DNA from 3 places in the Shewanella goraebulensis genome. Region 1 is predicted to be linked to each of the others. Evidence: predicted binding sites of a transcription regulator. Region 1 holds the regulator's gene; each other region holds the start of a gene.
What was found. Region 1 encodes ArgR, which controls arginine synthesis, uptake and breakdown. Its sites were predicted from a motif close to ANTGAATANNTATTCANT; they were not measured.
Positions count from the first base shown of each region.

Region 1 (10,978 bases):
TGAAACCGCAATAAGCCCAGAAAAGCGCTTAGAAGAAATAAATCCTGAATCAATGCAGGCTTTGTTTCACTCAAACGCCATAGTACCCATGCTGTGGTTGCAACAGTTAGCGACTGTGGTTAATAGCAAACAAAATTGTGTTATCAGTGTATTAAGTGCCAGAGTGGGCAGTATTAGTGACAACCATTTAGGTGGGTGGTATAGCTACCGCGCATCAAAAGCTGCCTTGAATATGTTACTTAAAACCACAGCGATTGAATATGCTCGCAGGGCCAAAAACGTCAAACTCATTGCCTTTCATCCAGGTACTACCGATACCGAGCTATCTAAACCTTTTCAAGCAAATGTACCTGAAGGTAAATTATTCACAGCAGGATTTGTCGCTAAACAATTAATGAAGACTCATCAACAACTGGTCTTTGATTGCAAAGCTGAATTTTTAGATTGGCAAGGAAAAACGATTAACTGGTAAATTGGCAATTTGATGATCAAGTAGATAGCAGGCACAAAAAAGCGAAGCTCAAGGCTTCGCTTTTAAAGTTAATAAACCAAGTGTTTATTTAACGAATTCAACACCTAGGTTGATATCGCCTTTTAATGTATCAAGCATTGCATCACGAGCATTCGCTTCAAAAGCACTTACTTCACCGTAAGCTAATACTTTTTCTACGCCGTTTTTACCTAATACTACAGGCTGTGCGAAGAATTCAGCATGTTCGCTGCCGCCATCTACGTATGCACATTCAACAACGTTTGCTTCACCTTGTAGGCCGCGTACTAAAGATAGACCGAAACGGCATGCCGCTTGACCCATTGAAAGTGTCGCACTACCGCCACCCGCTTTAGCTTCAACAACTTCTGTACCAGCATTCTGAATGCGTGTAGTCAGTGCTGCAACTTCTTCATCAGTAAAGCTTACGCCTTCAACCTGTGAAAGAAGTGGAAGAATAGTCACACCACTGTGGCCGCCAATAACGTTAATGTTAACGTCAGCAACGTTTAGACCTTTAAGATCTGCGATGAAAGTTTCAGAGCGGATAACATCCAGTGTAGTCACACCGAATAAACGATTCTTATCGTAAACACCTGCTTTTTTAAGCACTTCTGCAGCGATAGCAACCGTTGTGTTCACTGGGTTTGTGATCACACCTATTAAGGCTTTAGGACAAGTTGCTGCTACTTTTTCAATGAGGTTACGTACGATACCAGCATTGATATTGAAAAGATCTGAACGATCCATACCAGGCTTACGTGCAACACCTGCTGAAATAAGAACAACATCAGCATCAACTAGTGCAGGAGTTGGATCTTCACCTGCAAAACCAGCCACTTCAACGTCTGTTGGGATGTGGCTTAAATCAACAGCAACACCTGGAGTAACAGGAGCAATGTCATACAGAGACAACTTTGAGCCTGCTGGAAGTTGAGTTTTTAATAGTAAAGCTAGGGCCTGGCCAATACCGCCAGCAGCACCAAGTACAGCTACTTTCATAATTATCTCCAATAACGTTCTAGTGTTTGACTTCTAAGTTTATGATTCGCAGTCTGTGACATAGATCATATTTCTTGTGGCGTCACATTACTGCATCAGCGACACAATTTCAATTATCCCTTAGTGGAGTAAAGCAATTAACTTATTCTATGATATGTATATAAATAATCACTGATTTACCCACTTACACTGTAAAGTGAATTTTTATTCACCAATTTAGCTTATTTCTTGACTTGTGTTGTTTATATATTCAAAATGAACCCGTTTTGTGAATATATTGTATTCATTTTAAAAATTACTAATAAGACGAAAAAAATATGCCAGCGACCAAGAATCAGGATGAACTCGTTAGAACGTTTAAGTCGATACTAAAGGAAGAGCGCTTTGGAAGCCAAAGTGAGATAGTTAATGCGCTGCAGGCGGAAGGGTTTGGCAATATCAACCAATCAAAAGTTTCGCGTATGCTAAGCAAGTTCGGTGCTGTTCGTACTCGTAATGCCAAGCAAGAAATGGTGTATTGTTTACCTGCTGAGTTAGGTGTGCCTACTGCAGGTAGCCCAGTCAAAAACTTAGTGTTAGACGTTGATCATAACCAAGCTATGATAGTGGTTCGCACCAGCCCGGGCGCTGCACAGTTAATCGCTCGTTTGCTAGACTCAATAGGTAAGCCTGAAGGAATTTTAGGTACCATTGCCGGAGATGACACAATTTTCATCTGTCCATCTAGCATTAAGACTATTGATGATACGCTTGAAACGGTTAAGTCACTTTTTAACTATAGTGAGTAGCTTTTACGAATAGCTGTTATGAACCATTTTCGTAATTAATACCTGCATGTTTGCGAGTATCAGCCAATAAAAAAGCAATGCCTAGGCATTGCTTTTTTATGTCTCAAATTTATGTGATGGCTTGTGCCATTACAATGAGATTAGTCGTTAGCAAACTGCGCTAAAAAATCTAACGATGGCGCAAAGAATGATGAACCGGTTAATGCTTTAGTGAACTGCATCAAGTGATCATGATTACCGTGACCATCACCATGTACCATGCTACGAAGCATTTCTTCAAAGTGAGTCGGCTTGTTGCAAGTAGAGATAAACATCAAACCTTGCTCTTTTAGCGAACCAAACGGCATACTTTGACGCAAAATCTCCATCGACTTACCATCAGCATCTTTTAGATTAACTCGCTTGATATGGCTGGTTAATGGCTTATCTTCTGATGCATATTCAATATCATCTTGCTTAGTACGACCGATAATATCTTCTTGCTTCTTCTGCGGTAGACGGTTCCATTTACTTAAGTTATGCGCATATTTTTGCACATGAACATAACTACCACCTTTAAATGAGATATCCTCATCTGCCACTAAAGCAACATCTTGACGGCTACGCCCTTTCGGGTTTTCTGTGCCATCGACAAAGCCGGTTAAATCACGGCTGTCCATAAATCTAAAACCGCGTTCTTCTTCGATTAACTCAACTAAACCTTCAAACATTTGGCTGATTTCGTTGGCAACCAAATGTAAGATGTCATAACGATCACAGCGAATATGCATAAACAAATCATATTCTATCGCTGGCGCGTCACGATTACCTTCACTCATAGCAGGAAAAGGACGAAGTTGCGCAGGACGTTGGTCGCCAAAAATGGTGTCCCAATAGTTAGCACCTATTGCGACGAAGCCATTAAAAGCACTGTCTGCATATTGATCTGATAGCTCATAAATATATTGAGCAACATTGGCTAAACAAGGGCGTAGTTGGGCTTCAACGCCGTCATTTACATTGAACATCAAGTAGACGCTATGCAAATTCCCTTCAGCACAAACTCCTAACTGTTCACGAGGCATATTCTGTGTTTCCATTTTGGAATCAATCACCTTTAACAATAATAAGATTAAAATAGTGTAAGGTAATTAAGCAAATTATTCCTTACGCTCTAAGCAATTATTAACCAACTTTGACTTAAATCACTAAAATATCACTAACGGATGCGCCGATACTGATAGGTTAACTTTTTGGCCAAGTGTCAACGTCGTTAATTGACTTCTCACTTCGAGCGTTTGTAACCCTACTTTAACCCAATAATGACAAATTGTACCCAGAAAACGACGCTCAACAATTTCGCCATGTCCTTGAGCGGCAGGTTGTAAGTCAATCTGTTGTGGTCTTAATAACAACTCACCTTGACTATTAAGAGGATGATTAAGGACTGTAGTGCTTTCAATTAACCCTAAAACTGAGGATATCTGTGTCGTACTTTTAATCGTTACCGTAATGTAGTTACCTTCACCCAAAAACTCAGCCACATAACGTTCATTGGGCTCACCATATAACTCTTCAGCTAAACCATGTTGAACAATGCCACCTTGTTTAAAGAGTGCCAATTTATCGGCAAACACAAAGGCTTCATCTTTGCTGTGCGTTACAAAAACCGCACTAACATTGCGCTGTTTGAGAATTTGTCTGATTTCTAACATCATTTCACTGCGCACTTGCGAGTCGATATTAGAAAATGGTTCATCAAGCAATAACAACTCAGGTTGGTAAGCCAGTGCACGAGCAATAGATACCCTTTGCTGCTGCCCCCCCGATAACTCGTGTGGGTAACGTTTACCAAGTCCTTCAAGTTTTACCAATTGCAACATATCATCAAGACGCTCACAGCGCTCTTTATCCGTTAAACCTTTAACGCCAAATAAAATATTGTCACTTACGGTTAAATGAGGAAATAAAGCGTAGTCTTGGAAAATCATCCCTATGCCACGTTTTTCACTTGGTACGAATACGTCATCAGCACTAAGCGTTTGACCATTAATCGCTATACTACCTTCACTGATCGCTTGTAGACCGGCAATTGCACGAAGCAAAGTGGTTTTACCGCAGCCACTAGGGCCTAACAGAGCTACTATTTCACCTTGCTCTAACGTCAGGTTTAACCCATTAAGAATCACCTGTTCTTGGTAGTCACTTTTTACATTTTTAATGGTCAATGTGGACATATTAGCTCTCTTGCTCCAAAGAACGGTTAAGATAAATCAACGGGATAAGTCCAACAAGAACAATCACAATTGCCGCGAGCGCGCCATGTTCAAGTTGCTCATCTGAAACGAATTGGAAGACATGGGTTGCAAGGTTTTCAAAACCAATTGGACGTAATAATAGTGCTGCTGGCAGCTCTTTCATACTTTCAATGAACACTAACAGCGCACCAGCAAAAATACCTTTACGCAATAAAGGTAAATGAACTCGCCATAATAACTGTCTTGGTTTTTGTCCCATGGTAATGCTCGCCATATCTAGTGAAGGCGAAATACGCTTATAACTGTTTTCAATACTGCCAATTGAAATCGCGACAAAACGGACACAAAAAGCAAAAATCAGTGCAAAGACACTACCGGTAAATAGCAAGCCTGGACCACGAGCATCAAAGTAGTCATAGATATCGTTAATAGCGAAATCCAAATAGGTTAGCGGCACTAACACCCCAATGGCTAAAACTGTGCCAGGTATTGCGTAACCAGTACTGCTCAACCTTGAAGGTAAGATGTCACTTTTACGCGGACTAACACGCCTGATAAACATCATCACTAATGCCAGCACAACACAAATAAAACTCACCACAGCTGCAATGTATAAGCTATTAAAGCTGTATTGCCAGAAGCGGCTATTCCAACTCTCGTCGAAGTAGTCGACGGCATAACCCGCAAGCACAGTAAACGGCAGTAAAAAAGCTAGCACAATGAGCAAGCTGCAATAGCCAAATGATAACCATGCTTTAAAGCCTGATAAGTGATAACGATCAGATTCAGTTAAACGTGATTGCTTTTGAAATAACTCTTGTTTGCGGCGAGCGAAACGCTCGAAGCCAACCATAGCGAAAATCACTAATAACATGATGGCTGAGAGTTTAGCTGCTGCGGACAAACTTCCATATCCAAGCCAAGTGTCATATACAGCGGTAGTTAAAGTCGGTACGGCAAAGTAACTCACAGTAGCAAAGTCGGCAGCGGTTTCCATTGCTACCAATGCCATCCCAACAGCCAAAGCAGGCCTTGCCATAGGTAAACCTAGACGCCAAAAGCTTTGCCATGGGCTACAACCCATAATACGTGAGGCATGTAATAAGCTTGAGGATTGCTCCATAAAAGCAGTACGGGCCAACAAATAAATATAAGGAAATAATACCAAGGACAGCATGACTGCTGCGCCGCTTAAACTACGAATATCAGGGAAATAGTAATCTTGAGGGGAAGTCCAACTAAATGCTTGTCTTAAAAAGCGCTGCACAGGCCCTGCATAATCGAGCATGTCAGTATAAACATAAGCAACAATATAGGCTGGCATGGCCAAAGGCAGTAACAGCGCCCATTGGAAATAGCGGCGGCCAGGGAAATCACACCTTGCCACCAACCATGCTGCAGGAACAGCAATAACCAAAGAACCGAGACAGACCTGCAACATCAGCAACAAGCTGTTACTGATATAGGTAGGTAAAACGGTATCAATTAGATGACTAAAAACAGCTTCGTCAGGTAGTGTAGCTTGTACTAAAAGTGCAAAAAGCGGCAATATTAATATTACCGCAATCGCATAACCAGCGAGCGACCAGCTTCTGGTTAAGCCTAAGATCATAAATACTTTCCAGTCAGTGCCCCATGACTACCATGGGGCGAGATAAAGCATCCTTACAGATCAAATTTTACTTCATCAAGTAACTTCACTGCAGCTTGATGGTTTTCTGCTAGCTTGAAGATTGGCAGACTATCAGCTTTGAAGTCTCCCCATGAAGCTACCATGTCAGAAGGTGTTACATCCGCTTTAACTGGATATTCCATGTTAACTTCTGCGTAAGATTTTTGAGCTACATCAGACGATAAAAATTCCATTAATTTTATCGCATTATCTTTGTTTGGTGCAAACTTAGCTAATGCCATTCCTGAAACATTGATGTGAGAGCCACGATTTTTCTGATTAGGGAAGTTAATGTATACCGCTTCAGCCCAGCTTTTTTGCTTAGGATCTGTCATCATTTTACCGAAGTAGTAGCTGTTACCAATAGCAACATCACATAGGCCTTCTTTAACAGCTTTAACTTGAGCGCGGTCATTACCTTGTGGCTTGCGTGCTAAATTAGCTTTTACACCTTCAAGCCATGTTTTCGTTTCAGCTTCACCATGGTGAGCAATCATAGAAGCAACTAATGCGATATTATAAGGGTGCTTGAAGCTACGAGTACAGATTTTACCTTTGTACTCTTCTGACGCTAAATCTTCATAGCTTAAGTCAAGCTTACCTACACGATCTTTAGAAGAGTAAACGTTACGAACACGCATAGTCAGAGCATACCAGTCATTTTCAGGCGAACGATATTGCTCAGGAATATTATTATTGAGAGTGTCGCTATTAACATCAACAACAAGATTTTTATCAACCAGTTCCATTAAGCGAGAAAAATCCGATGTGAGAACCACATCAGCAGGTGAAAGACGACCTTCACGAGCAATACGTTCTGCTATACCGTCTTTAGCAAATACCACATTGACTTTGATACCAGTATCTTTGGTGAATTGCTCTAAAATCGGCTCAACAAGAAAAGCTTGTCGGTATGAATAAACAGTAAGATCATCAGCGGCTGTTGCAGCGATTGAACCCATTGATGACACAGTAGCTAAACCTAACAATGCTAGACTTTTAAACGATTTCATTCCAAATTCTCCTTGGCTTGGCATTACTTAATAATATTGAACAGATTGGTTAAGTAATTGCTTATGGAAATGATAATAATTATCAATTGCGGAAAGGATAATAGATCACTGCTTAAGGAGCAAGTGTTGTTTATGTCTACAACCTAGGTTATTTAGAAAGGTTTACGGTGATTATGATGTTAAAAGCTGTACAGTTTCTATTCCGTACAGCTTTTTAAAGATGGCTACCAATATTTCTCTACGGTAATTTGACCTGGTGCACGACGTAAATTTTTAACTAACCCCTTCTCATTTAATGCCGTTTGCGCATCAGTAATCATACCGGGATTACCACAAATCATAACTTGTGAGTTTTCTGGATTTAATGCAACGCCTGCTGTTTGCTCAAGAATACCACTTTGCAATCCATCAGGAATACGGCATGAAAGGCCACCGTCATAACTTTCACGGGTCACTGAAGGAATAAACACAAATTGGGTGGGAAACTTTTCTTGTAGCGCGGTTAATTCTGGTAAATATGCCAAATCTTCAATCAACCTAACTCCATATACCAACACTACTTTATCAAATCGCTGCCATGGCTCTTCAGTTTCCATCATTGAGATAAAAGGACCAACAGCAGTTCCTGTCGCTAGAAACCATAAATGCGGGCCTTGTAGCGCCCCAGTAGGGATTTCATCTAGTGTCATAAAGCCTGCAGCTTTTGTACTTACTTCAATGCTATCGCCAATGTTAAGCGCTTGCAGATCAGGCGATAACTGACCGTCTTCCACAGCCACAGCTAGCACTTCGACATAATCTTTACCCGGTGGATTAACAACAGAGTAGGCGCGCGCAATACGCTTTTCATCTCGGATCTGGCTTAATTTAATAAACTGTCCAGCAATAAATGGTTCAACATCGGCTTTGATGCGCAGCGAGAATAACTTCTCATTCCATTCAATACGTTCAATGACGGTACCCGTTGTCCACATAAGCTATTCCTTCAATCTTAGATGCATAAATTCACTGTGCTCAGTCTGCTTGCGGCGGAGTTGTATTTTCTTTAAAGGCTTCAAGCCCAGCTTGTATCAAGCTATAAGTTTGCTCAACTCCTGCAGCAATGTCTCCTTCAAGCACCTTTAACCCCGATAGTATCTCGCTTGCTTCTTTAAAGCCTTGATCTATCGCACCTGAAATCTTCTCCATAAAGCTATCTAATTGCTCAGTAAATTCCATTTGGCTATTTTGTTGCTGATGCACTGAAAAAAAGTTAGTCGCAAAACTGACTATACGCTCTGCCGTTGCTTCTGGCGAATAATCCACATCACTCTCAGCTGCTTTCTGTATGGCGTTTTCACCCATTGAAGGCGCAAGTTCAACATTAATTGCATCTATGGCTGCACGATATAATAACGCCATAGATTGATCGCCTGCTGCGATACTGACTTGTTCTTGTGCCGCCAAAATACTGCTATTTTTAAGCTCTCTGCTCACTTGGCTAATTGAAACTTTATCAGTTTGCTGGGATGAAGCACTTTTATCAGCAGAGGTATCATCAGTTAATTGTTGACGATTATTTGCTTTGGCATTTAATTGCGTTGGGTTATATAACTCCATCATCAGCTCCGGTTAAAGTATGTACAATTGAGGATAACTTAGTTATCGACCATAATCTTCAGACCTAAAGTTAAACCCTAAATTTAAAGCATAAAGTTTAGGTCGAATATATTTGCACACATAACACATGCCTTAAATGACCTAGAACAAGCGCATGGGTTCATCCATAATAATGATAGTCAAGAAGTAAACAATTTAGCTACTATCAATCACTAATAAATACGGGTTGCGATAAAGGCCCAAGGAACATTTTTAAGGAACAAAAATGCAACCACATTGGTTTATTGTCGGTTTAGAAATTTTTACAGGATTATTCTTAGCCTGTATTGCGTTTGGTGTTATTGTAATTATTTATATGTATATCGCCGATAAACTTCAAACTAAACAAGCAATTCGTCATAACTACCCTGTGATTGGCCGTTTTCGATACCTGTTCGAAAAGCAAGGCGAATTTTTTAGACAATACTTCTTTGCTCAAGACAGAGAAGAGCTGCCCTTTAATCGCGCTGAACGTAGCTGGATATATCGTGCAGCTAAAAATATCGATCGCACCATTTCTTTCGGCTCAACTCAAGCGCACGATAAAACTGGCACAGTGATGTTTTTGAATGCAGCCTTTCCCAAATACGATTCAGATCAACATAGCGACAAAACAGTCACTATCGGTGCAGAGTGCGAAACTCCATATCAAACATCAACTGTTTGCCATATTTCAGCCATGAGCTTTGGGGCTTTATCTCGCCCTGCTGTCACCGCCTTGTCGCACGGTGCTGCACAAGCGGGTTGCTGGCTAAACACTGGTGAAGGTGGATTAAGTGAGCATCACTTAAAGGGCGATTGTGATTTAGTGTTTCAAATAGGTACTGCTAAATATGGTGTTCGAGATAAAAATGGCAAGTTAGACGATGAAAAGTTAAAAGCAGTTGCGGCTCATGACAATGTGAAGATGTTTGAAATAAAGCTCAGCCAAGGCGCTAAACCCGGTAAGGGAGGTATTTTACCTGGGGTTAAAGTAACAAAAGAGATTGCTGCGATCCGCGGTATTCCAGTTGGGCAAGACTCTATTAGCCCTAATGGCCATGCTGAGTTTAACAATGTGGCAGATATCCTCGATATGATAAATCATGTCCGAGCAGTAACAGGAAAACCCACTGGAATTAAAGCTGTGTTAGGTGACGAGCAATGGTTAATTGATTTATGTGAAGAGATTAATCAGCGGGGAGTTGAACATGCTCCTGACTTTTTTACTCTAGACAGTGCGGAGGGAGGTACTGGCGCTGCGCCACAAGCCTTGATGGATCATGTGGGCTTACCAATTAAAGAAAGCTTACCGATTGTCATTAACCTACTGAGACAAAAAGCCTTAAAGCAAAGGATCAAAGTTATTGCTAGCGGCAAGATGGTTTTACCTTCTCAAGTCGCATGGGCATTAGCCACAGGCGCTGATTTTATCGCATCAGCCCGCGGGAATATGTTTGCGCTAGGCTGTATCCAAGCACTGCAATGCAATAAAGACACCTGCCCTACAGGTATTACCACCCATAACAAGCATCTACAACAAGGATTAGACCCGCGTAATAAATCAGCAAGAGTCGCCAACTATAATCGTTCACTTCATCATGATTTAAAAATTATTGCTCACTCATGCGGTGTCAGTGAACCAAGACAATTAACTCGCCATCACGCAAGAATTGTTACAGAAAGCGGTATTTCTATCTCGTTAGATAAATTTTATCGACAGTATTAATTAAGCGAAATAAACCGCTTACAGGCAAGAATAATTTTAGAGTAAATAGTTAAATTAGTAAAAACTATTAGACCAATTGCTAATGTATTGACAAGCGATTACTTTGGACTATTTTTATAATAGGTGTAAAATTGTGACACAGAGCACATTTAGGGGCTTACTTTGAAAACTGAAAATTCGATTATGACATCCAGCGGGAGTCATAAATCAATGTCACTAACGTGCAGTAACTGCGAAAAACTTTCTGAGATTGAAGGTGAAAAGGTGTGCTTTGAGCAAGGGAAAATCACCCGATTGATTGAAGATGTTAGTAGTACTTCGATGATTACAATGGTCTGCAATAGCTGGTCTAAAAATAGATAAACACAAGATAGATATTCTCAAAAAATATCTTTACACATACGGTAAGCGTATATCAATCCGATTTTTA
Region 1 is NZ_CP126972.1:990,630-1,001,607, reverse strand. It holds gene QPX86_RS04140 (SDR family NAD(P)-dependent oxidoreductase) at 1-472, shown strand, start outside; gene mdh (malate dehydrogenase) at 557-1,492, opposite strand; gene argR (transcriptional regulator ArgR) at 1,810-2,280, shown strand; gene QPX86_RS04125 (Dyp-type peroxidase) at 2,421-3,359, opposite strand; gene QPX86_RS04120 (ABC transporter ATP-binding protein) at 3,468-4,496, opposite strand; gene QPX86_RS04115 (ABC transporter permease) at 4,498-6,129, opposite strand; gene QPX86_RS04110 (Fe(3+) ABC transporter substrate-binding protein) at 6,183-7,202, opposite strand; gene QPX86_RS04105 (ferredoxin--NADP reductase) at 7,427-8,176, opposite strand; gene QPX86_RS04100 (DUF5610 domain-containing protein) at 8,217-8,801, opposite strand; gene QPX86_RS04095 (FMN-binding glutamate synthase family protein) at 9,067-10,548, shown strand.

Region 2 (10,978 bases), 2.3 Mb from region 1:
TCAGTAAGCTTGATAAAACCGAAAGTTAACTCTTCTTTTTCAGGAAAGCCGACTTCTGCCATCACAGGCATCACCGTGGCAAACGATACCGTCAATAAGGTATGTTTAAGTGCTTTTTTCCAATTCATCTTTATATCCTTGTTAAATTTAAAAAGTTAAGTTTTAAATAGGCAAAACAAAAAAGGCGCTCAATTACTCCTTTAGGAATAATTAAGCGCCTTTGCTTAAATGTGTTATCTGGTTTTTGTTCTCATAAATCACGAAATACGGCTAAATAATCGACATTAATCGTGACTAACAAGAGACATTAATTTATTTAATAGCTGTACTTTACTATTCAGCAACCGTGCCAACTTAACAAGCCTTTGTTTTAAATAGAAATATAATTTTACAGCAAGGTAGTACCTATAAAGAGTAGTACCAATTTAGTGCGAACCCGATCCTACCGCACCTAAATGGGTAGTCTTAATACAACAGCCTACCCTAAAGAGGTGCAATCAAAGTATTTAATAAAACTAAGTTGGATTATTGTCTCAAGAGCTTTACCCCAAACTTAATTTAAGAGCTTTGTTTAAGAACTATATTTAAGAACTTTGTTTAAGAGCAGATTCAAGCTGAAGTGTTTGATGTTGTGGTAATTCGCCAATCCTTGAAATCGAACGCTGTTGAAATAAAACACTATTGAGTTAGAAGACCAATAGATACAGGGCGGTAAATCGGCCAATAAAAAAGCCACTCAATGAGTGGCTTTAAAACTTAAATCAATGTTAACAATGGCTCTGCCGATATAACTAGCCTAACACTGCCAGTAATACCCCCGCAGCAACCGCACTACCAAGTACACCTGCAACGTTAGGTCCCATGGCATGCATTAACAGGAAGTTTTGCTGATTGGACTCTAAACCAACCTTATTTACAACTCGTGCAGCCATAGGCACTGCTGAGACTCCTGCAGCACCAATCAATGGGTTAATCTTGCCGCCTGATACCTTAGACATAATTTTTGCCATCGTCACACCAGCAGCCGTACCAATACTAAACGCAACAGCACCTAATACCAGAATACCTAAAGTCTCAATACGTAAGAACTCTTCAGCCTGTAGTTTAGAACCTACAGCCAAACCTAAGAAGATAGTCACAATATTGATCAACTCATTTTGTGCAGTACTTGATAATCTATCAACTACGCCAGACTCACGCATTAAGTTACCTAAACAAAACATCCCTACCAGCGGTGTGGCTGCTGGTAAAAACAAAATAGTCATACCAACAACCATCAACGGGAAGATGATTTTCTCTTTCTTACTGACTTCACGCAGCTGTTCCATCTTGATGCTACGCTCTGACTCGTTTGTAAGAAGACGCATAATCGGAGGCTGGATCAGCGGTACTAATGCCATATATGAATAGGCAGCAACCGCAATCGCACCCAATAAATCAGGGGCAAGTTTAGAGGCTAAGAAGATTGCCGTAGGTCCGTCAGCACCACCAATAATCGCAATAGCAGCAGCATCTTGCATGCTAAATTCAAAACCAGGTACCAAGTTAAGGGCAATTGCACCAAGTAAAGTGGCAAAAATACCAAACTGCGCTGCAGCGCCCAGTAACAATGTTTTAGGGTTTGCAATCAGTGCACCAAAGTCAGTTAGTGCGCCAACGCCCATGAAAATCAACAATGGGAAAATCCCAGTTTCAATCCCCACATAGTAGGCGTACCAAAGTAAGCCACCTTCGTCGGTAAAACCTGCATTAGGAATGTTAGCTAGAATTGCACCAAAACCAATAGGCACTAAAAGTAACGGTTCGAATCCTTTAGCGATAGCGAGATAAAGTAATCCCCCCCCTATCGCCATCATGAATAATTGATCAGGTGCGAAGTTAGCAATACCCGTCTCAGACCAAAAGGCCATTAATCCTTCCATGCTATCTCCTACGCTAATGCCAACAGTGGCGAGCCAACTGTCACAGCATCACCTTGTTTAACTGATACATTACGAATAACACCCGTAGTTGCAGCACGAACTTCGGTTTCCATTTTCATCGCTTCTAAAATGATGATCACATCACCTTCATTAACTTGATCGCCATCCTTAACCAAGACTTTGAAGATATTGCCTGAAAGTGGCGCATTCATCGTGGTTTTGATTTCATTACTTACAGGTGCGTGTGGCGCAAGTGGCGCTGGAGCTTGTGAACCGGCAGATTCTGCTGCGGTCGGAACAATTTGACTAATATCACCGCCTTCACTAACTTCAACTACAAAGTTTTGACCTTGTACATTTACGGTGTAAGTCTCTGGACCTTTCTCAGCTTTTGCAGCTGGTACGGCCATGTCATCAGCACTTGGTACAGGCTCAAATGCATCAGGATTACCACGATTTGATAAGAACTGTAGACCAATTTGATTAAACAATGCGTAAGTCATTACATCGTCATCAGATTCAGCAGCTAAGGCAAAGTTGTCTTTCTTAGCGATGTCAGTTAGCTCTGCACGAAGTTTATCTAACTCTGGCTCAATAAGGTCTGCTGGGCGGCATGTAATAGCTTCTGCGCCATCTAATACACGAGCTTGTAGCTCTGCATTAACTGGAGCTGGTGTAGCGCCGTATTCGCCTTTTAGTACGCCTTCAGTTTCTTTGGCCAGAGTTTTATAACGTTCGCCCATTAATACATTGATAACTGATTGGGTACCCACAATTTGAGATGTTGGGGTCACTAGGGGTAAAAAGCCTAAATCTTCACGGACACGTGGAATTTCTTCAAGCACAGCATCCATTTTGTCTGCCGCTCCTTGCTCTTTCAGTTGGTTTTCCATGTTGGTTAACATGCCACCTGGAACTTGAGCGCGGAGAATGCGTGAATCAATGCCTTTTAGTGCACCTTCAAAGCGCGCATACTTTTTACGTACTTCTCTGAAGTAAGCGGCTATCTCTTCGAGCGTTGCCATGTCATAACCAGTAGAGCGGCCATTATCTTCCGCCATCGCTACCAATGTCTCAGTGGCTGAGTGACCATAGGTTTGGCTCATAGATGAAATGGCCGTATCAAGCACATCAATACCCGCCTCAATGGCTTTTTGGTAAGTTGCAGTGCTCAAGCCAGTTGTCGCATGACAATGCATAGACACAGTTAAATCAGTTTGCGACTTTAAACGGCTAATAAGGTCGTAGGCTTCCATTGGCTTAAGTAAACCAGCCATATCTTTAATACAAAGCGAATCACAACCTAAGTCTTCAAGATTTTTAGCCATTGAAACCCAAGTATCAACCGTGTGAACTGGGCTAGTGGTAAATGAAATCGTGCCTTGTGCATGACCACCAACCTGTTTAACAGCTTTAACAGCGGTTTCGAGATTACGTACATCGTTCATGGCGTCAAACACACGGAACACGTCAACACCGTTTGTGTGGGCGCGTTCAACAAAGCGAGTCACTACGTCATCAGCGTAGTGGCGGTAACCTAATAAATTCTGACCACGCAATAACATTTGCTGTGGTGTATTTGGCATAACTTTTTTAAGTTCGCGAATACGATCCCAAGGATCTTCACCTAAATAACGAATACAAGAATCAAACGTTGCACCACCCCATGACTCTAAAGACCAAAAACCAACTTTATCCAGTAAAGGAGCGATAGGTAACATATCGTCTAAACGAAGGCGGGTTGCCAAAATAGACTGATGGGCGTCTCGTAGTACTACGTCGGTTAACGCTAAAGGCTTGCTCATAAAAACTCCTAAACTTTAATCTTTTGCACGATACTGATGAATAGCAGAAGTAATTGCCGCTATTAACTTAGGATCAAGTGTTGCTGATGCTGCGACAGGTGCTGGCACATGAGCAACGGCAGGTTGATTCTCTGACTTGCATAATCTGGCGACAATTTTAATGCCGACAATTAGCATACTTAAAAATATGAATACTAAGCTCATCCCCATTATCATCACGCCTAGGGCGTTAAATAATTGCTCAGATATTGAAGTCATACATCCTCTCTTGTCTTAATGTTCAATCAGCGATTGCACATAGGATCCATTTATACTGCGTAAAGCCGATGAAGTCTTTTAGGTCAATAAACGATGCACCATTTTTAAGCATCAAGTATTGGGTTAACGCCACTTAGAATAATTATTCAGTCCATATTAACCAATTTCAGATTATATAAAACTGTTTAAACTATTAGGTTTGGTTATATTAAAATTTTCACCGACGAAAAATATAACCAATCTATAACAATTTTTCCAACATCTTGTAAATTGGTCAGACCAAAAATAACAATATTCAACCACACTATATGATAATTCAATAAAAATATTGCGACTACACTGAGGATTATTCAAATTTGTAGGTTTTATTCAAAAAATGACAAGATTATGACGAGTTAGCTATAAAAAGAGATATCAAGAATAAGAACAACCAATCGCCCCAAACCTGTGCAGCCATGCTAAAAAGCATAAATATGTCATTTTTATCGCTCGAAGATGACTAAATATGAAAAAGAACGCTTGAATGGGATGCAAACTAGTGAAGTATTCTGGCCACTATGACTAATGGTACTAACTTTCTCTTTATGGCTTTAATTTAGTAGAGAGGAAATCTAAAGCGTATTCAGTCGGAACGACTTATATATAAGACGTGTTTGTAACAGATAAGCATTGAGGGGAATTATAAAAAGATCTGGAAGGCGTGAATTTCAGGTAAAAAAATACCCTGTAGTGATCTACAGGGTATTTTCTTAAACATGGTGCGGATGGGAGGATTCGAACCTCCGACCGCCTGGTTCGTAGCCAGGTACTCTATCCAGCTGAGCTACATCCGCAAATTTTTTACTATCACTTCATACTCAGTGCTAATTGAGCTTAGTTGCATATTCAATATATGCAAATAATGGCGGAGAGGGAGGGATTCGAACCCTCGATGGGAGTTAAAGCCCATACTCCCTTAGCAGGGGAGCGCCTTCGGCCACTCGGCCACCTCTCCGAATTATGGTGCGGATGGGAGGATTCGAACCTCCGACCGCCTGGTTCGTAGCCAGGTACTCTATCCAGCTGAGCTACATCCGCATAATTTGGTATGAATTTTATATGGTGCGGATGGGAGGATTCGAACCTCCGACCGCCTGGTTCGTAGCCAGGTACTCTATCCAGCTGAGCTACATCCGCATATATAAAATGGTAAAGCTTTTGAATAATTTAATGGTGCGGATGGGAGGATTCGAACCTCCGACCGCCTGGTTCGTAGCCAGGTACTCTATCCAGCTGAGCTACATCCGCTCATTAAATAACTCAAACACAAAAATAGCAATGGTGCGGATGGGAGGATTCGAACCTCCGACCGCCTGGTTCGTAGCCAGGTACTCTATCCAGCTGAGCTACATCCGCATCGCTTACTATTTTTTAAGAAATGGCGGAGAGGGAGGGATTCGAACCCTCGATGGGAGTTAAAGCCCATACTCCCTTAGCAGGGGAGCGCCTTCGGCCACTCGGCCACCTCTCCGTTTCTTGGGCGGTATATTACTGTTTGAAGAAAATAAGTCAAACCCTTTTTCAGAAACATATATTCATTTGAACTGTTTTTAATCATATTGCCGACTTAAGCCACAAATATTGTCAATTCACCGTGCCGATTTTTGTGTTTTATGATCAAAACAATTAAATCTAGTTTTAACGCTCGCAGGAAAAAGGTTCGTTTAAAATCTTTATATCCATTTCTAGCGATTATTTGATTTATACACAAACTACAAATAAGACTAGCAATACAATGAGTTTAGAAAACAGCCGTAATTAGCATCATTATTAATGAGTGAAGCCCTAAAGTTGAGAATATTGAGACTAAAAGAGAAGAATTGGAAGTCTCCAGAAGAAGATACCTTGAAGAATTTAGATAACTAAACTGCACTATGAAAGTAATAAGCAGGTTTAAAATAAAGCATTAAATTTTAGGTACAAAAAAACCAGCTTGCACTGGCTTTAATAGTATAACGCTTCACAATTCTGATTTATCAGAAATTGCCACCCTCAGGTGCAGTGTTTCCAGATTTTTCAGACTGAATACGTTGGTAAATTTCTTCACGGTGAACTGATACTTCTTTAGGTGCATTCACACCGATACGCACTTGGTTACCTTTAACACCCAGCACAGTAACAGTAACTTCATCACCTATCATTAATGTTTCGCCTACACGACGAGTCAAAATCAGCATTCGATTGCTCCTTTAGTCCAATCAGCATACACCAGCTTCTATCCGTAATATGCGCGTTTTAATAGTGTTAGCTTAATACAAATCATTAGTGACGACACTAAATCAATAAAAATTTTAAGCTTTTTAGCGTAAAAAATCGAAAATCGACGATATTTGGCAATTTACAGGTCTACTTGTATCAAGCTGTTAACATTTGCAGACCATTCTTTAGACAAAGCTAAAACAGAACCTTCAAAACAAGTTGATGCTTTCATAAACAAAAAAGCATAAAAAACTATACTCAATTAATTTACAGTGCTTTGAACCAGATTTTAATAAAAAACGATGTCTCATAACTCGTTAATCGACATCGATATTTATACTATGCCAAACCTTCAACAATCCCTCAAGCCATAAAGCAACAGACTTTAATTGTTGATGAAATAACGTAACTCAAATCACTTTATTAATCTCATTTCATTAATAACGCTTAACTTAGTTATTTCATCAATCTTTGCTTGGCAATATCGCTTTAGAGTTTTTATCTATGTTTAATTAGTTTAAGCGTTCACTTAACCAAGGTTGAACCAATGCTAAAGCATCATCGAGCTTCTCTGGCTGAGTACCACCAGCTTGTGCCATATCTGGACGTCCACCGCCCTTACCGCCAACCTGCTGTGCAACCATAGCAACTAGCTCACCAGCTTTAACTTTACCGACTAAATCTTTACTCACACCGGCAATTAAGTTCACTTTGCCTTCGTTTGCTATACCTAATACGATAATTGCCGAGTTAAGCTTTTGCTTCAGCTCATCTTGCAACCCACGTAATGATTTAGGATCAACACCCTCAAGCTTTTTAACTAATACTTTAACGCCGTTAAGCTCAATCGCTTCGCCAGCGATATCAGCACTTGCAGCAGCAGCCAGCTTATCTTTTAACTGCGACATTTCTTTTTCAAGTTGTTTCACTTTATCAAGCTGAGCTTTTAGTTTAACAACCACTGAAGCCGAATCTGACTTTAATAGTGAGGCCGCTTTATCAAGTTGCGCTTGTTGTTCAGCGACATACGCCATCGCAGCAGCACCTGTAACTGCTTCAATACGACGAATACCTGCAGCAATACCACCTTCAGAAGTGATTTTGAATAAACCAATATCACCAGTACGGCCTACGTGAGTACCACCACATAGCTCAATAGAGAAATCTCCCATTGTTACCACACGTACTTCACTGTCATATTTTTCACCAAACAAGGCCATTGCGCCCTGCTCTTTGGCTTCATCAATTCCCATAACCGCAGTTTTTAACTGATGATTACGACGAATTTGAGTATTTACCATATCTTCAACTTGCTTAAGCTCTGCAGCGGTAACAGCTTCAAAATGAGCAAAGTCAAAACGTAAACGTTCAGGGTTAACCAAAGAACCTTTTTGATTTACATGAGTACCTAATACATTGCGAAGAGCAGAATGTAATAAGTGGGTTACTGAGTGATTTAATTGCGTGCGGTGACGTAATTTCTTATCCACTTCTGCCGTAACAGTTTGGCCAACAGTTAAAGTACCTGAGGTTAACTTACCTTCATGACCGAAGGCTTGACCAAATATTTGAGTATCAGCAACTTTGAAAACATTCTCATCAATAGTCAGTTGACCTTTATCACCAACTTGGCCGCCTGATTCTGCGTAGAACGGCGTATTATCTAGTACGATAACAGCTTCTTGTCCTGCGCTAAGTGACTCTACAGCAACACCTTCAACGTAAATTGCAGTTACAGCACCTTGACCATTTAATTCGGTATAACCACAGAATTCAGTCTCACCTTCGATTTTCAGGCCACTATTATAATCAGTACCAAAGTTACCAGCTGCTTGTGCACGGCTTCTTTGTTCAGCCATTGCTGCTTCGAAACCTGTTTCATCAACGGTAATATCACGCTCACGGCAAACATCTGCAGTTAAATCCACAGGGAAACCATAAGTGTCGTATAGTTTGAACGCAGTTTCGCCATCAAGCACCTTGGTGCTTAACTGATTTAATGCGGTATCTAAAATGCCTAAACCACGTTCTAGCGTTCTAGCAAATTGCTCTTCTTCTGCTTTTAAAGATTTTTCAATTATCGCTTGCGCTTCAACAAGACCCTTACCTGCATCACCCATCACTTCAATCAGTGTTGGAAGTAACTTATAGAAGAAAGTGTCATTGGCACCAAGCTTGTTTCCGTGACGTACTGCACGGCGAATGATACGACGCAGAACATAACCACGGCCTTCATTCGATGGCATAACACCATCAGCGATAAGGAAAGAACAAGAACGAATGTGATCAGCAATTACACGTAATGATTTATTCTCTAAATCTTCAACGCCAATGATCTCTGCCGCTTTTTTAATTAACGCTTGGAAAATATCAATTTCGTAGTTTGAATGAACGCCTTGCATAATTGCAGCAATACGCTCGATACCCATACCAGTATCAACAGATGGTTTTGGTAGCGGCTTCATTTCACCGTCAGCTTGACGGTTATACTGCATGAATACGATGTTCCAAATCTCAATAAAGCGATCGCCATCTTCTTCAGGCGTGCCAGGACGGCCGCCCCAAATGTGCTCACCATGATCATAAAAAATTTCAGAACATGGACCACAAGGGCCTGTATCACCCATCTGCCAGAAATTATCTGATGCATATGGTGCACCTTTATTGTCGCCAATACGGATAATATTTTCAGCAGCAACACCAATCTTTTTATTCCAGATTTCAAATGCTTCATCATCTGTATCATAGATAGTGACGCATAACTTCTCTGTAGGTAATTTCAATGTTTCAGTTAGGAAGTTCCATGCGTAAGAAATCGCTTCTTCTTTAAAGTAATCACCGAAGCTGAAGTTACCTAACATTTCGAAGAACGTATGGTGACGAGCGGTATAACCCACATTGTCTAAATCATTATGTTTACCACCAGCACGAACACAGCGTTGTGACGTTGTCGCACGTGTGTAACCACGGTTTTCTAAGCCAAGAAAAGCTTCTTTAAACTGGTTCATACCAGCATTAGTGAATAATAACGTTGGGTCGTTATGAGGTACTAAAGAGCTACTATCGACAACTTGGTGTCCGTTGTTACCAAAATACGCTAAAAATGCGCTTCTTAATTCTGTGGTGGTCTGAAACATGAAATCGCCCTAAATGGATAAATTCTATTTATCATGAAGCTGTATATCAGCTCGAATATTGGCAACATTATATACTTAAACAAACTGAAGGTGCGAGAATCTAGCGGCTTAGATTAGCGATTTTATTACATTGAATGGCGATTGAGTTAATCGGCTATTCAATTTTGCTCACGTAGATACCATGAAAAATGACTAAATAGCTTATATTTTGACAACTAAGACAGTGCAGCTAATAGTGATTTCACGGAGATGATAAAAAAAGAACATAAAAAATCGCGATGGGCATGTGCCTATCGCGATTAAGATATTTGCATCAAGTGGCTAGCAATTCGCCTTTAACCAAAGTTTAGAAAACTTAAGTTAAACTAAACTTAAAACACTTCACCAGTTTCTAAGTCAATGTTTTCATCAGACTCAGCAGGAGCTGCATCTTTTTCTTTGCTTAGTAGCATTTGACGTAAGTTAGCTTCAATCTCTTCAGCAATTGCTGGGTTCTCAACTAAATACTTACCTGCATTCGCACGGCCCTGACCAATTTTATTGCCTTGGTAGCTGTACCATGCACCTGCTTTTTCAACAAGCTTATGTGCTACACCTAAATCAACTAATTCCCCTGTACGGTTAATACCTTTTCCGTAAAGGATTTGGAATTCAGCTTGTCTAAATGGCGCAGCAATTTTGTTCTTAACCACTTTAACGCGGGTTTCGTTACCCACTACAGCATCGCCATCTTTAATTGCACCAGTACGACGGATATCTAAACGAACAGAAGCATAAAACTTAAGTGCGTTACCACCTGTTGTGGTTTCTGGGTTACCAAACATTACACCGATTTTCATACGGATTTGGTTAATAAAGATAAGCAAAGTATTTGATTGCTTAAGGTTACCTGCCAGCTTACGCATTGCTTGGCTCATCATACGTGCCGCTAGGCCCATATGTGAATCACCAATTTCACCTTCAATTTCAGCTTTAGGAGTCAATGCAGCAACTGAATCGACAATGATAACGTCAACCGCGCCAGAGCGAGTTAATGCATCACAAATCTCAAGCGCTTGCTCTCCAGTATCTGGCTGAGAACATAAAAGGTTATCAATATCTACACCTAAATTCTTAGCATAGATAGGATCAAGAGCATGCTCGGCATCGATAAAGGCGCAAGTTTTACCTTGGCGTTGCGCTGCAGCAATCACTTCAAGTGTTAAGGTTGTTTTACCTGAAGATTCTGGACCGTAAATTTCTACGATACGACCCATAGGTAAACCACCAGCACCTAATGCAACATCCAATGAAAGCGAACCAGTAGAAATAGTTTCAACATCCATTGTGCGATCAGCGCCCAATTTCATGATTGAACCTTTACCAAATTGCTTTTCAATTTGACCTAGTACGGCGTTTAGCGCTTTCTCTTTATTTGGATCTGCTTTCATTCTCTTTATCCCTTTAAGGTGACTCAGTTCGGCATGCGAACTTGGTAACGAATAAATTTGTCTGTCTAACAATATGAGCTCAGTATACTGTATAATCATACAGTATCAATAGTTACTGTATACTTTTTTGACATTAATTGAGCCACAATAAAATAAAACCTTAAAAATCAATGGTTAGATGTAGATAT
Region 2 is NZ_CP126972.1:3,630,883-3,641,860, forward strand. It holds gene QPX86_RS15385 (CmpA/NrtA family ABC transporter substrate-binding protein) at 1-71, opposite strand, end outside; gene QPX86_RS15390 (sodium ion-translocating decarboxylase subunit beta) at 792-1,922, opposite strand; gene oadA (sodium-extruding oxaloacetate decarboxylase subunit alpha) at 1,931-3,727, opposite strand; gene QPX86_RS15400 (OadG family protein) at 3,743-3,985, opposite strand; tRNA gene QPX86_RS15405 (tRNA-Arg) at 4,742-4,818, opposite strand; tRNA gene QPX86_RS15410 (tRNA-Ser) at 4,888-4,979, opposite strand; tRNA gene QPX86_RS15415 (tRNA-Arg) at 4,986-5,062, opposite strand; tRNA gene QPX86_RS15420 (tRNA-Arg) at 5,085-5,161, opposite strand; tRNA gene QPX86_RS15425 (tRNA-Arg) at 5,196-5,272, opposite strand; tRNA gene QPX86_RS15430 (tRNA-Arg) at 5,304-5,380, opposite strand; tRNA gene QPX86_RS15435 (tRNA-Ser) at 5,404-5,495, opposite strand; gene csrA (carbon storage regulator CsrA) at 6,001-6,201, opposite strand; gene alaS (alanine--tRNA ligase) at 6,736-9,360, opposite strand; gene recA (recombinase RecA) at 9,732-10,790, opposite strand.
Region 2: a site for ArgR is predicted at 4,119-4,136, ahead of QPX86_RS15400 (OadG family protein). Genes of this name have one in related genera too.

Region 3 (10,978 bases), 280 kb from region 1:
TGCGGATGAGAAGCCAGCGCCTTACCCGTTTCTAGTTCGCCTTGAACAAGGTTAATTACCCCTTGTGGTAAACCAGCTTTATCCCAAAGTTTTAGCATTTCTTCGGCAACTTTTGGGGTCAACTCTGATGGCTTAAATACAACCGTGTTACCCGCAAGCAGTGCAGGAACAATATGACCATTAGGCAAATGACCTGGGAAGTTATAAGGGCCAAATACAGCAACAACACCATGTGGCTTATGACGTAATACCGCACGCCCAGCCGGAATATCGTTAGTTTCAGTACCAGTACGCTTATCGTGAGCAGCAGCAGATAGTCCGATTTTACCAATCATTGCACCAACTTCAGTAGCGGTTTCCCACTGCGGCTTACCCGTTTCTTGAGCAATCACTTCAGCAAGTTCAGCTTTGTTTGCTTCAAGCTCACTGCGGTAAGCTTCAACAATAGCTAAACGAGCATCATAACCCAACATGAACCAATCAAACTGCGCTGCACGAGCAGCATCTATTGCTGTATTAACCTGTGCTGCAGTAGCCGTTTTACCACTCCAGATAACCTCACCGTTAGCTGGATTAACTGATGTTACTTCATGACCTTCGCCATTAGACCATTGGCCTTTAATAAATTGTGTCATTTGTGCTGTCCTAAAGTTCTAGTACGCGAATTTTGTCGCCATTTGCCACTTTCAATGCTTCTGCCAACTCTGGGCTTAGCGTGACTTTGTCATGCTTATCTGACACCTTTATTTTTGCTGCTGTCGCGCGGTAATCCGCGAGCAATGTATTGGCAACAATGTACTGGTGATCTGCATGTGGCATTTTTCCGATAGTCACCGTGAGTTCTCTGCTTTGCTGAACAGAACGAATATCATTCAGTGCACACTCAACTGTTGGACCACCGTCAAAAATATCAACGTAATTTCTAAATTTAAAGCCTTCTGCTTGAAGCAGTTTCAATGCTGGTTTGGTGTTGCGATGAACTTCACCAATCACCTTCTGCGCTTTTTTAGGCAGTAGGCAAACATGAATTGGGCTTCGCGGCATCATTTCAGCCATAAAAGCTTTTTTACCAAGACCTGATAAATAATCAGCTTCAACAAAGTCGATACCGAGGAAATGATCTTGTAACCATTCATAAAAAGGCGAATCGCCCTTTTCATCACTCACACCACGCATTTCTGCAATAACAGTGCTGCCAAAACGTTGTGCATGTTGAGCTAAAAACAAAAAGCGAGAACGTGACAACATGCGGCCGTTATAACCGCGGCGATAATCTTTGTTCAAAAATAAAGTGCACAATTCTGCTGCGCCAGTGTAGTCATGGCACAGGGTCAGAGTTTCTACTTCATTACGAACTGAGATTTGCTTTGAATGATAAACTTCAGTACCTAAACGGTAATGATAAAAGGCATCTTCCATTCCAACAGCCGCTTCAATACCACAGGTACCGACAACTTCATTGGTTTTCAGATCTTCAAGCACCATCAAATAACCTTCATCGAAAGGTTTTTCAACTTGCTTGGAAAAAGAGGCTTCTGCACGAGCGATTTTCGATCGCAATAGCTCTTCATTGACTGGCAAGGAAGTAAATCCATGTCCAGACTCAACAGCTACCTTGTATAGAGCATCGTAATCACTGGCGCGAATTGGTCGAATGATTAGCATCAAACTCTCCTAAATAACACCATATAAAATCAAGCATTCAACCCACTAGGTTCAAACACTTAACTCAATTGGTTACCCAAACAAAAAAGCGCAACCATAATAGCTGCGCAATCTTATCAATTAACCTGCTACTACTTTAGCTACAGCACGTTCAAAACGCGCTAAACCTTCAGCGATATCAGCTTCTGGGATCACAAGAGAAGGAGCAAAACGTACAACGTTAGCACCAGCAATCAGACTCATTAAACCTTCTGCAACGGATGCAACTAGGAAGTCACGGCTACGACCAGCGTATTGCTCGTTTAATACTGCGCCAAGTAACATACCTTGACCACGTACTTCTTCAAATACATTATATTTTGCGTTAATAGCAGCTAAACCATCACGGAATAACTGTTCACGATGCTTAACGCCATTAAGTACTTCTGGCGTGTTAACCACATCCATTACAGCATTACCAATAGCACAAGCTAGAGGGTTACCACCGTATGTAGAACCGTGAGTACCAATTTTTAAATGTGTTGCAATTTTTGCAGTGGTTAGCATTGCTGCAATTGGGAATCCACCACCTAACGCTTTAGCGCTGGTTAAAATATCAGGAACGATATCTGCACCCATATAAGCAAATAACTCACCAGTACGACCAACACCTGTTTGTACTTCATCGAAGATAACTAACGCGTCATGCTTGTCAGCTAAAGCACGTACCGCTTTTAGGAATTCTGGATCACCATTGATGATACCGCCTTCCCCTTGAAGAGGTTCAAGCATGATGGCGCATGTGTTGTCTGAGATTACTGCTTCTAATGCAGCAATATCGTTAAAAGGTACATGAGTAACACTTTGTGGTTTAGGGCCGAAACCGTCAGAGTAAGCCGCTTGGCCACCAACAGTTACAGTGAAGAAAGTACGGCCGTGGAATGCTTTATCAAATGCAATGATTTGATCTTTTTGCGGGCCATGGTTTTCAAGTGCGTAACGACGGGCAAGCTTTAGTGCAGCTTCGTTAGCTTCTGCACCTGAGTTTGCAAAATATACACGTTCTGCAAATGTTGCATTAACTAACTTTGTAGCCAACTCTAATGCTGGTTCATTAGTCATAACATTTGAAAGATGCCAAAGTTTTTCACCCTGCTCTTTAAGCGCGCCAACTAATGCTGGGTGACAATGACCTAAACAGTTCACCGCAATACCACCAGCAAAGTCAATAAACTCGTTGCCTTGTTGATCCCATACTCGGCTACCTTCACCGCGAACAGGAATTACTGCTGCAGGCGCATAATTAGGCACCATGACTTCATCAAATTGGGCACGTGTTAAGTTCATTTCAACGCTCATTACTTTTCGTCCTTTGGTTATTAAGTGATTTTAAAATCACTCTATTCCGCTGTCTGTATTGATTTTGATTTAGTATCGCAGCGGTTGCTTGTCTAACTTGAAGGACATTATTAGCTAAAATGTGATCAAAATACCAGTTTTTAGCTGTTAACTATTCATTACTTAAATGATTAGTGAATAAAGAGTGAGAAAAATGCGCATACAAAGTGCTTATATTGCTAATTCACAGCATAAATAGTCATAAAAAAAGTTATTTGAGCTCAATATAGTTAGCTATTCAGCAAAAGTGCATAATTACACAAGATAATTAAGCCTGAGATGAACAGCTAACCATAGTTAAACTAGATCTAACTTACGATAGTTTTGAGCTTTCAGCCTAATAAGTTCTTGCTCGGTAAATTCATAGTAATCGAACATCAGACGCTTCTCTTGTGGCTCGATTAGGCGAGACTCTTCAAGTAAAAGCACTTTAACAAAGCAACTGGCTTTAGCCACGATAGCGCTTTCCACTGAAAACTCACTGAAGTGATAGTTGAAATCGAGCTCTTTTAATAGTTTGGTGAGCTTACTGTTTTCAAATTCAAGTAAGTCGAGCATTTGCCAGTTTAATTGCTCACCGTGAGCCATCACTTTTTCAAACACTTCATTGGCAGGAAATTCTGATGCCATCACTGCGTCATAAAGGTTTTTATCCCCTTTCGCGCTTGTTTCTCGAAGCCAAGAGCCCCAAGTTTTTTCAAATTCGCGCGCGCTGGCATTCAATATGGTTGCGCTACCAAGCTGTTTCATTAATGAAGCGCTATATACCAGGGCTTCATCTTTTTCATGTAAAACTGCCAATGATTTTGCCGCTATAGCCGTCATCATGCTATATCGCCATAACTTTCTGGTGGTCCACACTAAATTAGCATTTCCAGCAGGTAACCAATTGCGCAAGCAAAAATAAGGCACAAGTGCTTGCAGGTTTTCGATACCAATATAATTGAGTACCAACTTAATATCTGTCACCTTAACTTCTGAACGTTGAGGTCTTCTATGGCTTGATGCCGGACTATTTATTAAATTAACTAAGTCGGTATACAACCAAGAGATATTTTGGACTAAAGGGCGGATACGACGTAAATCAGGGTCTTTGTTCAAAAGTAAATCGAGCAATAGAACCTGTGGCTCTGTTAATCCGGATTGTTCAAGCATTTGTTTAAGGGAACTCAATTGATGCTCTAAACTGTTCATAACTGTTAAAGTTAGCTGCTCTGAAATCCGCTTAAGCACCTGTTGCGCTTTAGCTTGCTCTTCCATCCGCGCTTTAATCGCTTGGCGCTCAACTTCTAACTTATTCGCATCATCTTCGAGTTGTTTGTCACGATCATCAAACTGTTGGGTTAGTTTTTCCTTCCCAACAATCAGTTGTTTATATAAGCGGTTTTCAACTTCTATGACTTTACCTGGTCTAACTCCACCAGCTACTGATACTGCCACTACGATTCGCCCTAACCCTGTTACATTTATTATTGATAATAAAGGATATCGGCCAATTTATGTAACAATTGATAGTATTAAACTAAAAAGAAATAGATAAAAAAGGCTTCCAATAGGAAGCCTTCATTCAGTTGAGCTTGTGCATGTATTCTATGATGCTAATGCTCTAATTATTTAAGCTCTTGTTCAAATAATTTGTAAATACGACGATATTCATCCAGCCAGCTTGATGGTTGTCTAAATCCATGTGGCTCCACTGGGTAAATCGCAGTTTCAAACATCGGTTTTTCAAGTTCAATCAAACGCTGCACAAGACGCACACTGTCTTGGAAGAACACGTTGTCATCCAGTACACCACTCATAATCAGTAAAGGTTTCTCTAATCCTTGAGCATGCTCTATTGGTGAACTACGTTCGTAAGCTATTGGGTCTACATCAGGCGTATTAAGAATGTTTGACGTGTATGGGGCATTGTAGTGCGCCCAATCCGTTACCGGTCTTAACGCAGCACCAGCTTGGAATAATTCAGGTTCATTAAACAGAGCCATAAAGGTTAAGAAACCACCATAAGAGCCACCGTAAGTCCCAACTTTAGCCGCATCAACATGGGTATTCTTCGCCATCCAATTAACACCATCTTTTAAATCTTCGACTTCTGGGTGTCCCATATTACGGTATACAGCGGTGCGCCAATCACGGCCGTAGCCTTTTGAACCTCGGTAATCCATATCCATTACCACATACCCTTGTTGTGTTAGTAGGTTATGGAACATGAATTCACGGAAGTAACCAGAAAAACCATTATGGGCGTTTTGTAAGTAACCCGCACCGTGGTTGAAGATAACCGCAGGATACTTATCGGCATTAGCAGCGTCATAACCTTGTGGTAAATATACTCTTGCATAGATGTCTTTAGCACCATGGCTAGAAGGAACTTTTACCACTTGAGGTGCTTGCCACGCATAATTGCTAAATGCTTTGCTGGTATATTGGGTTAACTGCTTAAGCTCACCGCCGATTGCTTGCACATAAAGTTCATTAGGGTTAATAGCTGTTGAAGCGGTTAACAATAACGATTGACCGTCAGGACTTAGTTCGTAATCTAAAGTACCATTCCACTGAGTTAACTGCTCAGTTTTACCTGTCGCAACTTCCACACGATAAACATTATAAGTTCCAGGGTGGTCTTTATTGGCGCGGTAATATAAATGGCTTGCATCAGGTGATAATGTCACTTGATCAACGACATATTCGCCATTAGTTAACGCCATCGTTTTGCCGTTAGATTTAAGGTATAGCTGAGAAAAGCCTGACTCTTCAGATAAATAATAGAATTTATCAGTGCCAGTCACCCAACCAAATTGGTTGAAAGTGTAATTAATCCAAGCATCATCATGTAAACGATGCTCTGTGGTCAGTTTACCATTTTCAAGATCAACACTAGCGATCCAGCGATCTTTATTATCAACCGCTTCCATCATCACTAATAATTTATTTTCAGTGTCGTGCCAGCGAATTGCGCTTTGGTTCCAACCCCAGTCTTGCATTAATTGCAGTAAGCGTGGCTCTGGCTTGCTTTTATAGCTGTTACCTTGTGCTGTTGCATTCTCAGCTTTTACCGAAGCTAAAACATCTTCATCAAAGCCTGTTAGACCTTCAATGGTAATATCTTTTTTCACATGTTCAGCCAAATCAAGCAAAACTAACCTTTCACCCGGATAGCTATCTTCAGCAACTCTGGCTCTAGCTGGCACAGCGTCGACATAACCATCTTTACCGAGATAGTTAGGCATAATGTCATGCTCTGCTCGCCAGCTATAATTCTTATCTGACAACGCTACAACTAAGTAACGGCCATCAGCAGATAGACTCATTTCATTGACTTTTTCACTGTCACCTAAATACCAAGTTTTCGCGGCAAAGGTAGGGTCTTGGGCTGCAAGTTCTTCTGCATATTCTGCACGTGTTTTACTCTTATCATGTTGCAGCGCAACATAAGCAATTAAACGATGCTGTTGCTTAGCAATGTAAGATTCAGGATCTTTGACACCTTTTGGTGCTTTTGCCATTTGTATATCAGCAAGTTGCTCGGTCATGCCCGACTTTAAGTGTAATTTAAAAACACTGTTGCCTTGCATGTAGGCGATATCACCTGAAGTTAAGAACTTTACTTCGTCAATCGGGGTGTTTTGGCGGGTAAACTGTTTAACTTCACCTGAATCAAGCTGTTTTACAAAAATATTGCCTTTGTATAAGTAGGCCTTTTGGGTCTTATCAGTATTGAATACACCATGCTTTTGATCTGCTAAGTGCAACTGATTGAGTTTAATGATGCTGGCTTGGGTTTGATTAATCTCTTGATGGTAAACATCTGCTATCGGGGATTGATGCTCTTGGCGACTAAAGTAGATCGACTGACTATCGTCTGACCAATAGGCGTTCTTGGCTAGTAACCCCATCCAATCAGGATTTGCCATAATTTGATTAAGAGTCAGTGGTTGCTCAGCTTGCGGTGGCATAGCTAACGGAACCATTATGCTAGCTGATTGATTAGTTACCGTTGAAGTATCACTGTTGCTTGCTGTAGCGCTGCAACCTGAAATAATTGCGAGAGAAAGCGCGCTCAGTGCGGCATTTCGCAGTAGCCTGGTCATATTAAATCCCTTGTCATCAAAGATGAATGATATTTTCTCGCCTAAACGTTAAATAGTTTGGCAAGTGCTTTTATTATTGGCCTTTTATATCACAAAAAATGACAATGTTTGTGGGGATTTATCGCTTAAGTTGTAACAGAAGTTAGATGTGAGTAAGAAAATTATTGAGAAGCTCGTGACCTTGTTCAGTCAAAATCGCTTCTGGGTGAAATTGTACCCCATAAATCGGCAAGGTTTTGTGGCTCATAGCCATAATTTCACGACCATGAATAGGGTCGTCGTACCATGCATCTAACTGGAAGTTATCAGGCAATGACTCAACTAATAATGAATGGTAACGGGTAACTGTAAGTGGTTGGTTCAATTCTTTAAACAACCCCTCTTCCCTATGGGTTATTGCACTAGTTTTGCCATGCATGACACGTTTAGCTTTTATCACTTTTGCGCCAAACACCTGAGCAATTGCTTGATGCCCTAAACAAACACCTAATAGAGGCAGCTTTCCAGCAAAATGGGCAATGGCATCGAGTGAGATCCCTGACTCATTTGGTGAACAAGGACCTGGAGAGATAATGAGGTGAGTTGGATTTAGCGCTTCTATTTCGCTGATTGTAATCTGATCATTTCTTTTAACCATGATCTCATAACCCAAGCGCTGAAAATACTGCACTAAATTAAAGGTAAATGAATCATAGTTATCAATCATTAACAGCATTAAACATCCCAGCTTTAATATGGATTTCTGCAGTAGCAAAATATTTTGAAACCGATAAGTATTTTGAAACCGATGTTCGAAGCAGCGAAAAACTCAAATAGCTCATCAAAATATATCGCTTCAATCTTACAAGAGCTCTAAATCGCGGATAATAACATAGCTTAGTCTGTCACTTAAATAATTAGCGCTTGATATGAATTTTTCAGCTGTAACGATTGCTTGCTAGGTTATAATCACTACCTCATTACTTCTTTACCACCTAGGTTTGATCATGCACAGCCACATACAAAAAATCGACAATACCAGCTTATATTTTATCGGAGACGTCTATGGTCGATTAGACAAGTTGCATGATTTGCTTACTGAAATAGATTTTGATATTGATGATCCTGAATCAAGTATCCAATTTGTAAAATTGGTTTTTTGCGGCAACTTAATTGCATCCACTGAAGGTAAAAATATTGAGCACATTGCACTTCTGACTTTAGTGAAAGACATGGTTGATAAAGGCCATGCATATTGTTTACTTGGCAGCAATGAGTTTGAAGTGATTGGTTGGAGTAAGCATCACCCGATCACTGACGCACCTTATTTACCAGTGAATTTAACCGTTGAAGTAAACAACACAAAACCGAAATTTCTATCTCAGTTCGCCCAAGGTGATGAAACACTATTCCAGTGGGTTGATTGGTTTATGGCGCTGCCACTTTATTTAGATTTCGAACACATTCGAGCAATTCACGCTTGTTGGGATAATAAAGTCATCAATGAGTTGAATCCATATTTAAACTTAACAAATCAAAAAACTGAAGATAGTCCTAACGGTACAAGTAGTAGTTTAACTGCCGTGATGACCAATGCTTTGGCACAACAGTTTTGGCCTGCAGCATTTGATACTAAGCATCCATTATCAACATTGATGAACTCGTGTTTAAACTACCCTCAATTTGAGATTAATGACTCACATCCGCACCAGCAATTAACGACGCCCGTCGTTATCGGTCATTATCCACAAGATAGTTTTCCTGATATTCACAACGAACACTTAGTTTGCGTTAATTACAACGCTGGGGTTGATGATTATCCTTTAGTCAGTTTTGCTTGGCATCAGGGGCGTAAAAAGTCGATTGAGGTGAACGCCTCTGAGAATGCCAAATTAAGCTTAGGTGAGTTTTGTTTCATCGAACAGCCCACCGCAGAAGAGCATATTGCAGAAGGCGTAGAAAGTTTATTGGCGCGACTTATAACGGTGTTACCTCAACCAACAATCGCACAATCCGCACTGGATCAATTTCAGTCTCAAGTAGCAGAGTGCCTTTGTAATGATTGGGATCCATTAGAACTTAACCAACAAATGCATAGTCGTCACCCCTATGGCGAATTTATAGAGCTCATATCATTACTGGCATTATCTCAAGACTCTGAGCAACTTAGCGCTTACCTCGCAATTGTTGCCCGTTATCAGCTCGAAACTGAAAACGACAATTTGGAGAATCGCAGTTTAAAAGTCGCGTTTAAGCTGACCAGATTAGCGAAAGCTTATCAGGACTGATTAGAAATAGTCTGATAATTTTTATGTAAACTAAATCCTGATTATTTAGCATTTTTACTGCTCAAAACTTTCAGTAATCGCCAAAAATGAAAAAACCAGTCATTTTTCAATGACTGGTTTTCTTATGAATCGAACATCCACATTACACAGTTTCTTAGCGAAAGTTTCTTAGCGATAGATAATTAACGACTATTGCTTAACGACTTTTACTTAACGACTGTTAAATGTGCACGTCCTTTTGGTTTTTCAGAATTGCTCGTAGGCTTTTCTTCTGTCACTTCAGTTTTTTCTGTTGTTTCAACTGCAGAGAAAGAGCGTGGCGCTGGAGATAAGTCTTCAGACTCTTCTTCAGGCATATAAGCATCTTCCATATCAAACACAGTTCCAGCACCGTTTTCGCGCGCATAAATCGCAACGATTGCAGCCATAGGTAAAACAACTTGCTGAGGTACACCACCAAATCGAGCGTTAAACTCGACAAATTCATTGGTCATTTGTAAATTGCCTACAGCACCGCCAGCAATATTAAGTACGATTTGACCGTCCTTAACAAACTCTTGAGGTACTTGAGTGCCTTTTACAAATGCATCCACAACAACATGTGGGGTAAAGTGATTATCCATCAACCACTCGTAGTAAGCCCGCAACAAATATGGACGGTTAGGTGTAATCGCTTTCATTACATACCCATGCGCATTTCGCGCTCAACCTCAGTTAACGATGCTTTAAATGATTCACGCTCAAAAATGCGTGTCATGTAAGCATGGATATCTTTAGATGTACGAACATCTAAGTTGATTCCTAACTCAGGTAAACGCCATAATAACGGACCTAAGTAGCAATCAGCTAAGCCGAATTCTTCACTCATGAAGTATGGCATTTCAGCAAATACTGGCGCTAAAGCAACTAAGCTTTCAGTCAACTCTTTACGAGCAGCGTCAGCTTTTTCACCTTTACGGATACGGTCAACTAGTACATACCAGTCAGTATCAATACGGTGCATCATTAGACGGCTTTGGCCACGAGCAACCGGATATACTGGCATCAATGGAGGATGAGGAAAACGCTCATCTAAATATTCCATAATGATACGAGATTCATACAGCACTAATTCACGATCAACTAGAGTCGGTACTGAGTTATATGGATTTACATCCAATAGCTCTTGAGGTCTCTCACTAGGTTCTACCTGCAATACATCAACAGTTACACCTTTTTCAGCCAAGACGATACGTACTTGGTGGCTATATAAATCATCGGCACCAGAAAAAAGTGTCATGATAGAGCGTTTGTTGGCAGCTACAGCCATTGTTACCCTCCAGAAAAACGGAAAAAACAAAACAAACGAGGGGCAAAGCCCCTCGTTTAAAGTATGCGAATAATGTATTTTACCCGTTATTCGTGTCTAGTGCACATCTTTCCAGTATTCTTTCTTCAACAAATAAGCAACGATGAAGAAAATAAACAAGAATCCGAGTACCCACCAACCTAAAGCTTCACGCTCTAACTTCACTGGATCTGCAGAATATGCAAGGAAACCAGTGATATCGCGAACAGCTTGGTCATACTCTTCAG
Region 3 is NZ_CP126972.1:711,276-722,253, reverse strand. It holds gene astD (succinylglutamate-semialdehyde dehydrogenase) at 1-635, opposite strand, end outside; gene astA (arginine N-succinyltransferase) at 646-1,665, opposite strand; gene QPX86_RS03070 (aspartate aminotransferase family protein) at 1,786-3,003, opposite strand; gene QPX86_RS03065 (HDOD domain-containing protein) at 3,340-4,482, opposite strand; gene QPX86_RS03060 (S9 family peptidase) at 4,653-7,136, opposite strand; gene QPX86_RS03055 (anthranilate synthase component II) at 7,279-7,851, opposite strand; gene QPX86_RS03050 (metallophosphoesterase family protein) at 8,123-9,403, shown strand; gene QPX86_RS03045 (ClpXP protease specificity-enhancing factor) at 9,610-10,083, opposite strand; gene sspA (stringent starvation protein SspA) at 10,083-10,712, opposite strand; gene QPX86_RS03035 (cytochrome c1) at 10,809-10,978, opposite strand, start outside.
Region 3: a site for ArgR is predicted at 3,027-3,044, ahead of QPX86_RS03070 (aspartate aminotransferase family protein). Genes of this name have one in related genera too.